3 regions of the Paenibacillus sp. MMO-177 genome follow, and region 1 is predicted to be linked to each of the others. Evidence: riboswitches for the same ligand, from Rfam matches in the RefSeq annotation. Region 1 holds a riboswitch; each other region holds the start of a gene.
The links. A riboswitch is a leader RNA that binds a small molecule or an ion and turns the genes downstream of it on or off. The one in region 1 is predicted to bind ZMP and ZTP.

Region 2: linked by a shared signal. The riboswitch ahead of rpiB (ribose 5-phosphate isomerase B) and the one ahead of WFK81_RS26300 (DJ-1/PfpI family protein) in region 1 are both predicted to bind ZMP and ZTP.
Region 3: linked by a shared signal. The riboswitch ahead of WFK81_RS23300 (bifunctional 5,10-methylenetetrahydrofolate dehydrogenase/5,10-methenyltetrahydrofolate cyclohydrolase) and the one ahead of WFK81_RS26300 (DJ-1/PfpI family protein) in region 1 are both predicted to bind ZMP and ZTP.

The regions. Positions count from the first base shown of each region.
Region 1 covers NZ_JBBCUR010000012.1:22,166-25,436, reverse strand. Annotated here, with positions in the region: partial or broken gene WFK81_RS26320 (NUDIX hydrolase) at 1-35, shown strand, start outside; gene WFK81_RS26315 (glutathione peroxidase) at 159-722, shown strand; gene WFK81_RS26310 (hypothetical protein) at 814-1,230, shown strand; gene WFK81_RS26305 (GH25 family lysozyme) at 1,231-1,548, opposite strand; ZMP/ZTP riboswitch at 1,685-1,764, shown strand; gene WFK81_RS26300 (DJ-1/PfpI family protein) at 1,821-2,420, shown strand; gene WFK81_RS26295 (AraC family transcriptional regulator) at 2,492-3,271, shown strand, end outside.
Region 2 covers NZ_JBBCUR010000004.1:140,585-143,855, forward strand. Annotated here, with positions in the region: gene glyA (serine hydroxymethyltransferase) at 1-253, opposite strand, end outside; gene WFK81_RS16140 (TIGR01440 family protein) at 277-879, opposite strand; gene rpiB (ribose 5-phosphate isomerase B) at 994-1,452, opposite strand; ZMP/ZTP riboswitch at 1,553-1,633, opposite strand; gene WFK81_RS16150 (low molecular weight protein arginine phosphatase) at 1,720-2,298, opposite strand; gene WFK81_RS16155 (manganese efflux pump MntP) at 2,340-2,852, opposite strand; gene WFK81_RS16160 (L-threonylcarbamoyladenylate synthase) at 2,972-3,271, opposite strand, start outside.
Region 3 covers NZ_JBBCUR010000008.1:109,776-113,046, forward strand. Annotated here, with positions in the region: gene WFK81_RS23295 (S-layer homology domain-containing protein) at 1-1,276, opposite strand, end outside; ZMP/ZTP riboswitch at 1,734-1,818, shown strand; gene WFK81_RS23300 (bifunctional 5,10-methylenetetrahydrofolate dehydrogenase/5,10-methenyltetrahydrofolate cyclohydrolase) at 1,902-2,756, shown strand; gene WFK81_RS23305 (cyclodeaminase/cyclohydrolase family protein) at 2,757-3,271, shown strand, end outside.

The sequences.
Region 1 (3,271 bases):
CTGCGAAATTTATGGAAGGAGAAGGTCTTTTATAGGCCTTTTTTCCAATATATACTTTATTGAAAATGCCTATGAAGATTATTGTTTTTATATATTATTCAAATAGGCTTCTTGGTTATATGATGGATTAAATATTAAAAAGGGGAGAGGGATTAAAGATGAACAAGTCCATCTATGACTTTCAGGTAAATGAGATAAATGGGGAGCCTATTCATCTGTCTGCTTTTTACGGCAGGGTTCTTCTAATCGTGAATACAGCAAGCCAATGCGGCTACTCCAAGCAGTTCGAAGGCCTGCAGCATTTGTACGAAAAATATTGGATGCACGGCTTCGAAATACTGGGTTTCCCGTGCAATCAGTTTAACGGCAAAGAGCCCGGCAGCCATTCGGAAATAGAAGAGCATTGCCGTCGCAATGTCGGTGTAACCTTCTCGTTGTTCGAAAAGGTAGAGCTCCGCGGTGAATCCGTTCATCCGCTCTTTCAATATTTGACGGAGCAGGCGCCTTTCCGGGGCTTTGATCCGAACAATTCCGATGAGCTGTGGATGAAGGACTTTCTTCGGCAGAATCATCCGGACCTGTATGAGGGCGACGGCGTAAAGTGGAACTTCTCCAAGTTCCTCGTTAACCGGGAAGGGCAAGTAATCGCCCGATTCGAGCCAACAACGCAGCCAAGCGATCTGGAACTGGCGATCGAGGAGGCATTATCCTCGGAACAATAGGTCTTATTATTGCGAAAATAGTAATGAAGCAGGATAAACATGCGTCCCGGAGAAGTTTCTTCTAACAAAAATTAAGAGGGAGGCATTCGCATTGAGTAAGCTTGTGAAGGTAGCTATGGCGGTTACGGCTGTTTTTGCCCTGCTTATGCAACCGGTCTCGGCTTCGGACAAAACAACCAAGTTCAAAGTTACGCTTGTCAGCGTAGAGCTGGTTGAGAATAACCATGTCGGTAACGAGTGGTTGACTAAGGCTTACGTGAACGGCAAGGAAGTACAGGAAAACAAAAGCATTACCTTAAACTTGAAATCGACGGACAGCATTAAGCTGAAGGCGTATGCCGAAGAGCAGGATAAAATTCCCGATAGCAACTCAGCCAATGATACGGTAAAGGTATCGTCCATCACAAAAACCGTCAATAAAGCGTTGAAGGTCGTTGTGACGGAGAACCGCGGCAGGTATTCGGGGAACACGGCCGAGTGGAAGTTTACCTATAAAATTGAAAAGTAGTCAAAAGGCCGATGCTCCCCAAGAAGCTTCGGCTTTCATTTTTTGGCTTCTGGCTTGTTCCCAATTCGACTTGAACTCCTTATCCGTCATATCCTTCCCTTCGGTTGCCTTGATATAGACGAACTGCCATTTGCCGCTGCCGGCAACCATGCCCCAATCAATCTCGCCCTGATAGTGGGACACATCAATCCCCCGTACCTTGTATTTAGACGCAAACAGGTTGTTATGCCAAATGATGCCCTTGTACTCTAATACACCCGCGATCATGAGGAGCAGCAGGATACACGCGGTGCTTTTCTGCCATCTTTTTAGCTTCATAGCCACCCATCCTTTATTCCTGTCTCCTTGGCTGGTCCAGCGCTTTCCAGATACATAGACGACAGCTTGTCCTTATTTGTTTCCGCAAAAATTAACTTGCTCCGCATAGGTACCCGGTATATGATAAAAGTAAATATCTGGTATGTGCGACTGGCGTAAACGTGGAGAACCACGAGGGAGCACATATGTCATCAGCCGTACGCCTGGGCAGAGTATCGTTTCTCGTGAAGAGAGGCGATGCTCTTTTTATTTAGGATGAGGGGATGAAGCAAATGAAGCGGAGAAGAAATGTTGCCATTCTGATTTACGACAACGTTGAAGTGCTGGATTTTACGGGACCGTTCGAAGTTTTTATTACGGGCAGCAATCGCGGCCAAGATTTCCATGTGTTCACCGTGGCGGAACATAACAGTCCCGTTACGGCTCTAGGCAATCTGAGCGTCAATCCGGCCTATACCATTCATGATTGTCCCAAGCCCGATATCGTACTTATCCCAGGCGGCCTGGGCTCCCGTCAGGAAATGCACAACAAGGCGTTGACCGATTGGATCAGGAAATGCGCTGACGAGTCGGAGCTGTTGCTATCCGTCTGTACGGGCGCGCTGCTCCTCGCAAAGGCGGGAGTGCTGGAAGGGCTGAAGCTGACGACGAATCGTCTTGCAACCGACGAGCTGAGGCAGGTTGCGCCAGCATCCGCTGAAATCTCCGAGACAGCCAGGTATGTAGATAACGGGAAGATTATTATGTCCGCGGGTATTTCGGCCGGCATAGACATGTCCCTCTACGTCATCAGGCGGCTTCATGGCGAAGAGAGAGCGCTTCATACCGCAAAATTGATGGAATACGATTGGGTGCAAAGAGAGCATTCCTGATCAAATATTTGTGCCGTTTTCCTGATAGCATAGCCGTAACGATGAGCGAGGGAGCTGGATCAATCTTACGAATGGAACATTACACCCGAATCCAATATGCGATTACGTTTATAGAAGAACAGCTGCAGGAAGCGCTTAGCCTGGAGGCCATAGCCGCCCGGGCGGGATTTTCGCTGTACCATTTTCAAAGGCTATTCCATGCCATCACGGGCTTTACGGTACAGGAATACATTCGGAAGAGAAGGTTAAGCAGGGCTGCCGAGGAGCTGCGGGTTAACAGCCATACGGTGCTGGATATCTCCGTGTCTTACCAATACGGCTCGCAGGAGGCGTTTACCCGTGCTTTCGCCGGTTATTTCGGCATGGCGCCGGCCCAATATAGGAAGCAACAGCCGCCATTAGCCTTGCAGCTCCCCATTGATCTCGTCGCATTAACGGCTAATATCCGAGGAGGATTAACGATGTACAAACCGGACATCATGGAACGGCCAGCGACCCGCATCATTGGTTATAACTATCCGACCAATTTGAACAACGAGCGGTATTTCGAGGAGATCCCGGGTTTCTATGCGCATTTTGGCAGTCATGAATACTATATGCGTATCCCTAACAAAGCGCGGCCGGCTTTTGCTTATGGTATCCCCCATAGTTACAGGGAGGATGGTGCCTTTTCGTTCCTTATTGGCGAGGAGGTCACCTCATTTGCGGAGGTGGAGGACGGCTTCGCCTGTCTGGAGCTTCCCGGCGGCAAGTATGCGGCTTTCCGCAACGGCAGTATGCCCGAGCTTGGACAAAACGCATGGAAATACATCTATGGAACCTGGCTGCCTAACAGCAATTACGAGCGTGGA
Region 2 (3,271 bases), on a different contig from region 1:
CGGCGCCAAAGATTTCTTTCGCGCGTTCGCGTGCGATGTCTTCCACAATGTCCACGTGCTCGCAGCCGCCGTAGAAGCGTTTGCCTGGGTAGCCTTCTGCATATTTATTCGTCAATACCGAACCCATAGCTTCCAGAACCGCTTCGCTTACGATGTTCTCGGATGCGATCAGCTCGATGTTGTCGCGTTGGCGCTGCAGCTCAAGGCCCATTGCCTTTAATACTTCAGGATCTTGGTTACGTAAGTTTTCCATTGTGAAAAGCCTCCTAAATATAATTAGTCGCATGTTCCCGACGTCTGCTCTGACGCCAGGCCGCTGTCTTCCAAAGTGTAAACCGCACGTGCGCCGCCAATCAGCTTAGGCCGCGAAAAAGCCATCGTGACATGAGCTGCGCCAATCGACCGGATGGACGGTCTGACCGGAACGGCAACCCGGCGCAGGTGCATGCCGATAAAGGTGTCGCCGATATCGAATCCGGCATGTGCCTGAACGGTCTCAACCAGGCAGGCGTTCGGCAAATGCCGGAATGCATACGCAGCCATTGAACCGCCTGCTTTCGGAACGGGAATGGCCGCAACCTCTTCCAGTCCGTACTTGTCCGCCGCCTCACGGGGGAGGACAAGCGCCCGGTTCAAATGCTCGCAGCACTGATAAACCGGATAAAAGCCTATATCCTTCCGGACCGCTTCAATGCCTGCATAGATCTGAGCGGCTGTCTCGACCGTTCCCGAAGTCCCGATCCGGTGACCAAGCACCTCGCTTGTGCTGGTCCCGATAACCAGCAGCTGGCCGGCTTTTAATCCTCCTGCCGTAACAAGCTCCCGCACAATGGTCTCCACATCGGCTGCAATAGCAATGGTTTCCTGTTGATTGTTCATTGTACATACCTCCTGCAAAGATAAGAATGATCACACAAATCGCTTAAGGATTAATTACACCAATGGCCTGTTAATTAAGCGGTTAATGATAATTCTTGCTTCGAAAGCATGGACCTAAGGATGAACCGTATATTGCTGCTCGATTTCCTTCACTTTCCGGACACGCCCTACATGGCGCTCGCCGTTCGAGAACGGTGTTTCCATCCAGATGCGGACAATTTCCTGCGCAAGGCCAGGGCCGATAATACGCTCGCCCATCGCAAGCACGTTTGTATCGTTATGCTCACGGGTTGCTTGTGCCGAAAACATATCATGCACCAGCGCGCAGCGGATTCCCGGAACTTTGTTCGCCGCGATCGACATGCCGATACCCGTGCCGCAAATCAGAATGCCGCGGTCAGCTTGGCCGCTGGCCACTCTGTCCGCTACAGGCAGCGCATAATCGGGATAATCCACCGACTGGCTGCAGTCGCAGCCCAAGTCTTCAATTTCATGACCAAGCGATAAAAGAAACGGAACAATTTCATCTTTCAGACGGTAACCCGCATGATCTGCACCTATTGCAATTTTCAACGCAAAACCCTCCTGCTAGTTGTCGAATCATACGGACTTATTATACCTAAAATCCTCAAAAAGACGAAAAAAGAGCATGACATGCTATGACTAGCATGCTGCTCTTTGCCCAGGCGACCGGCCGTATGTTCCGATGCTCCACCGTGGTTACCCACTTCCGTCGCCAGTTACATCGGAAACCGTCTTTGTTACCTTCATGATAGCTTATTCAAGCGTGAAAATCAATCAAATATACGCATGAATCCAGCCTAATTCCGGCATGGATTATCATCCCTTTTTAAGCGCTTGGAGAAGGGCCTTCAGGCTCTCTTCGATTTCTTTGGCGCAGCTTTCATACATGCCAAGCGTTCCGCCAAACGGATCAGCGATATCAAAGCTCGGGATCCGGCGTTCCAGCTCCAGAAGACGCGAACGCTCCGCGGCCGACAGCTGCTGGCCCAGCACCTGCTTCATATGCATCTCCGTATAAAGACGCTCGAGCTCTTCTATATCCGCCTGAACAGCGGTATCCTGATTCACATATTCTTTAAGCGTATAAGCTTTGTCCACGGCTTCCGGGAAATAGTTGAGCAAGCCGCGTTTGTGTCCGGCCGTCATCGTCAGGATAAGGTCCGCCCAAGCAACGGCTTCTCCGCTTAACGCGCGCGACGAGCCCCGATGCTCAACCGATTTGCCGCGCAGCGTTGTAGCGGCATGAGCCGAGATCGGCAGACCGTCAATGGTGGATACCCCGGCAGAACGGACCTCGAGCGGAATTCCTTGCTGCTCCGCCATTGCCCTCAGCATGGCTTCCGCCATCGGCGAACGGCAGGTATTGCCGGTACAAACAAACAAGATGCGCGTCATGCTGCAATCCCCTTTCTGGTATGGCTGATTCCATCGTTGTATTAAAATATAAATAACAGACCGAAAATGAGCAAGATCGCCCCGCCCAGCGCTTCACCGTAGCCGCCCAGATTCTCGCTGACCCGGCGCCCAAGCAGCAACCCCAGCACGGACATCAATCCGCCAAAAAAGCCAAACAATAAAACCGTCAGCAGAATATCGGCCTTGAACATGCCGAGTGTTACGCCAACGGAGAAGGAGTCGATGCTGACGCTGAACGCAAACAAAAACGTTCCGACCGAGGAACGGTAGTCCATCGATTGGGCCGATTCCCCTTTGAGCGAGTTGTAAATCATGTGTCCGCCAAGCAAAAGCAGCAATACGCCTGCAGCCATCGTCGCAACATGTCCAAGCAGACCGCTGACGAAATGTCCGGCGTAGATGCCGCCAAGCGGCATCAACACATGGAATAACGCGATGATGCCGCTTATCCGGAGCACGTCGCGCAGGCGAATCCCCTTCAGCCCGATTCCGATTCCTAACGAAAAAGCATCCATGCCAAGCGCAACCGCCATAATGAGCAGTGTCGCGAATTGTCCGGCTTGCAAAGTTGCATCAGTCACGCTATCGCCCCCATGTCCACATCCATTCTTAACCAAGATATGCGGACAAGGGGACAAACATACTACTTACTCTATAGGCGGACGATTTGATATCCAGCCGCCTTCGCCAGACGGTTCATCAGTGCGAGGCCGATTCCTTCTTCGGAGCAGCCCTCCGCCCATATTCGCTGCACGCCTTCCGAGTCAAACCGGCGAAGTGCGGCATACAGGTTATGCGCCGCCTGCTCGAGACGCAGCTCGCTGCCGTAACTGAGAACGAGGTCGGCATCATAAGCGCCTGCTCTTTCGTCGAACGTCAGGACTCCGGTCTTCAAAGGCGTTGTTTTTGAAGCGTTTATTTGTTCCTGAATATATCGTACCGCATTTGCCGG
Region 3 (3,271 bases), on a different contig from region 1:
GCATGCTGAAGACAACGTCACCGGGATTAGCTTTATTCGGGTTGGCGATCGCAAAATCAACGCCGGTCTTGGAGCTGACTAGCTTGTTCGCCGCTTTTGCAGTCACGTAAATTTTCGCATTGCCGTCCGCATTGGAAAGGCTAACCGTAAACGAACCGTCCGCTTCGGCTGTTGTCGAGCCTGCCGGAGTTGTGCCATCCGCCAAATAGATCGTAACGGCTGAGCGGCCAGCTACGGCGGATGCTGTTCCCGACACGGTCGAGTGGCTCGAATAAGTAATTTTGGTTGCATTCGGTGCGGCAGTTTGTCCGACCGATATGTTCACCTTCGCACTCTCTTCTTTGCCCGTTTCCGTCGCGGTTACCGTCACCGTTCCCGCATGAGTCGGATTGCTGATGGTCAAAGTAAACGAGCCGTCCGCGTTTGCGGTCGTATTGCCAAGCGACATATTGTCCGCATCGTATGCTTTAACTTCAGCATTTGCCGGCACTGCTCCGATATCGCCGTTTAGTGTCGCATAGTCGTCCACAAACGTAATTTTGTTTACGACCGGAGGTGTCGATGTTTGTACGCCGCCGTTATCGTTACCGCCGTTGCCGACATCGCCGCCGGACCCGTCAGACGAATCGCCGGTTACAACGATATTTTCGATCTGGTTGGTCCCCGTGGCTCCAAGCGGATCGGTTGCGGAGTATGACCCCGTACCCGCACGGACGGAAATATTGTCAACGAGCGTCCATCTCAAATAAACCATTGCCTGATTGTCCGCTTGGGAAGGCAGTGCAACATTGGTCAGTACGCCTGTCGTCCAATCGTTTTGAACTTTGACGGTGCCGCCTGCAACATCGTTCCAGGTTGTCCCGTCTAAACTATATTGAAGTTGGAAATCTCTCGGTCCTGTGTTCGACCCTCTTTGAACCGACGATACTTTAAGGTTCGTATAGCCGGAAGACACAAGAGAAACCTGCCAATAATCGCCGACCTTCCAATCTTTGCCGCTGACAACTGGCATTGCAGGAGTTGATGCATCGTTGGAAAACGTAACCGCTGATAGACTTGTCGTCATCTTCTTGTCCTTGTTGACATCAAGCGTAACGTTTTGGTTCGCAGGAAGATCAGCTACTCCCGTGCCCGTCCCGTCCCATTTCGCAAGCGTCACCGCAGAAGCTGCGGATGCCTTAGGCAAAAGACTGCCCGGCTGCAGTAGCGTGAAAAGCATCATAACGGATAAAACAATGCCGAATACGCGTTTATTTTTTAATGCCGAATAACCCACTTAAATGCCTCCGTTCAATGAATTCATTATGGAAATAAGTCTGCTAACAGAGGTAGGCCAAGCTATAATGTGATAAAATAAATAGGGCTTGCTTATCAACGGCAAATAAACCGCCGATAAGCCGGTTTCTTCAGAAGCCGTGGTCCGTGTGCCCCGCCAAAAGCTAACGGATCGCGGCTATTCGATTCCTATTTATGCCTTGCAAGAGAATAGAACTCCTTTCTACAAAATTCTACAAAGATCTACAAAAAACGAGTTAGCCTTACCTCACCTGCATTATAGCACCGTTAAATTGGACAAATGTCATCGTAATATTAATTTTTTAGCAGTAAACCATCCCGCTTTTTTCATATGTTCATTTTTGGAATATTTTCAGATGAAATTTGTTTCAGCCCTTACAAAAAGAACAGGTAACCGCCTTTTCTTTCGTTCAAACTTTTGATACAGTAAGAAAAATAACGTTGTATGCGACTGGCGAAAAAAGTGGAATCAACCACGAGGGAGCATACGGCTTGGACGTTCCGTTCGCCTGGGAAAAGTATCTGATGGATAGACTCGCGTTTTTCGCGAGCCTTCCGCAGGTGCTTTTTTTTTCGTTCATGAACAATGGCATGGAGGGATTGGAATGACAAAGCTCTTGAAAGCGAAGGAAGCAGCAGATCAGGTATACGAAGGAATCCGGACGAAGGTCGAAGAGTGGAAGCAGAACGGAGTCCAGCCTCATATGGCGACCATTCTGGTCGAAGGAGATCCCGCATCGGCCTATTATGCCGGGGCCAAACAACGAATTGCCGAGAAGCTGGGCGTAGTTTTTACTCTCCACTCATTTACGGCCGAGGTTACGGAAGACGAGATCCTCCGGCTTGTTCATCGGTTGAACAATGATCTATCCGTGCATGGCATTATGCTGGAGCTCCCCCTGCCCCGGCATCTGTCGGCGAGCACCATTGAGAAGGCGATCTCCCCGCTGAAAGACGTGGATGGAGTTACGCCTGACAATAAGCTTGCTACGGTAACTGGCGACACCGGTCTCTATCCGGCTACCCCTCAATCCTGTATTCGGCTTCTAAAGCATTACGGTTATACGCTTGAAGGCAAGAACGTAACGCTCGTCGGACGCGGCCAAACCGTCGGACTCCCGCTGTTCCATATGCTTCAACGCGAGAACGCCACCGTAACCGTCTGTCACTCGCGCACGCCGGACATCGCTTCTCATCTGGGCCATGCCGATATCGCCTTTGTCGCCGTGGGCCGTCCAAATGTCGTTACGCAAGCCATGGTTCATTCCGATCTCGTTATAATCGATGCCGGAATCAATGAAACGCCGGACGGTAAAATGGTCGGCGATGTTGCAATCAACGTCCAACCAATCGCAGCGGCGGTATCCCCCGTACCAGGCGGGGTCGGAACGTTAACGACGGCAATCCTGTACGAGAATCTGATGAAGGCTATTGACCTTCAACTTGGGGAGGGCAAATAGATGACTGCAACAACGACGTGGGATGATTCCATCCGCTATTTTCTGCAGCAAGCCGGCAGCTCCAATCCTACGCCGGGTGGAGGTAGCGTAGCGGCATTAATTGCTGCGCTTGGAGCTTCGATGACTTCCATGGTCGGCAACCTGACGCAAGGAGAAAAGTTCGCCGATATTCAATCTACGATTGTTGAAGTCATAGAGAAGATGCATCGTTTAACGGCAGAATGCGAAGAGCTGCTTCAGGCGGATATCTCATCGTTCAATAAATACATGGACGCGCTAAAGCTTCCTAAGAGCTCCGATGATGAGAAACTCATACGCAAAAACGCGCTTCACGAAGCTGCGATTCAAGCGATTGAGGTTCCCCTTCGTCTCATTGAGGTATGCCGGGAGGGTCTGGTATTTACCCATCACATTGCGGAATCTTCTAACAAGAACGTCATCTCCGATCTGGGAATCGGAGCGATCTTGTTCGAAGCTGCCGCACAATCGGCTTTGCTGACGATCGAGATCAATCT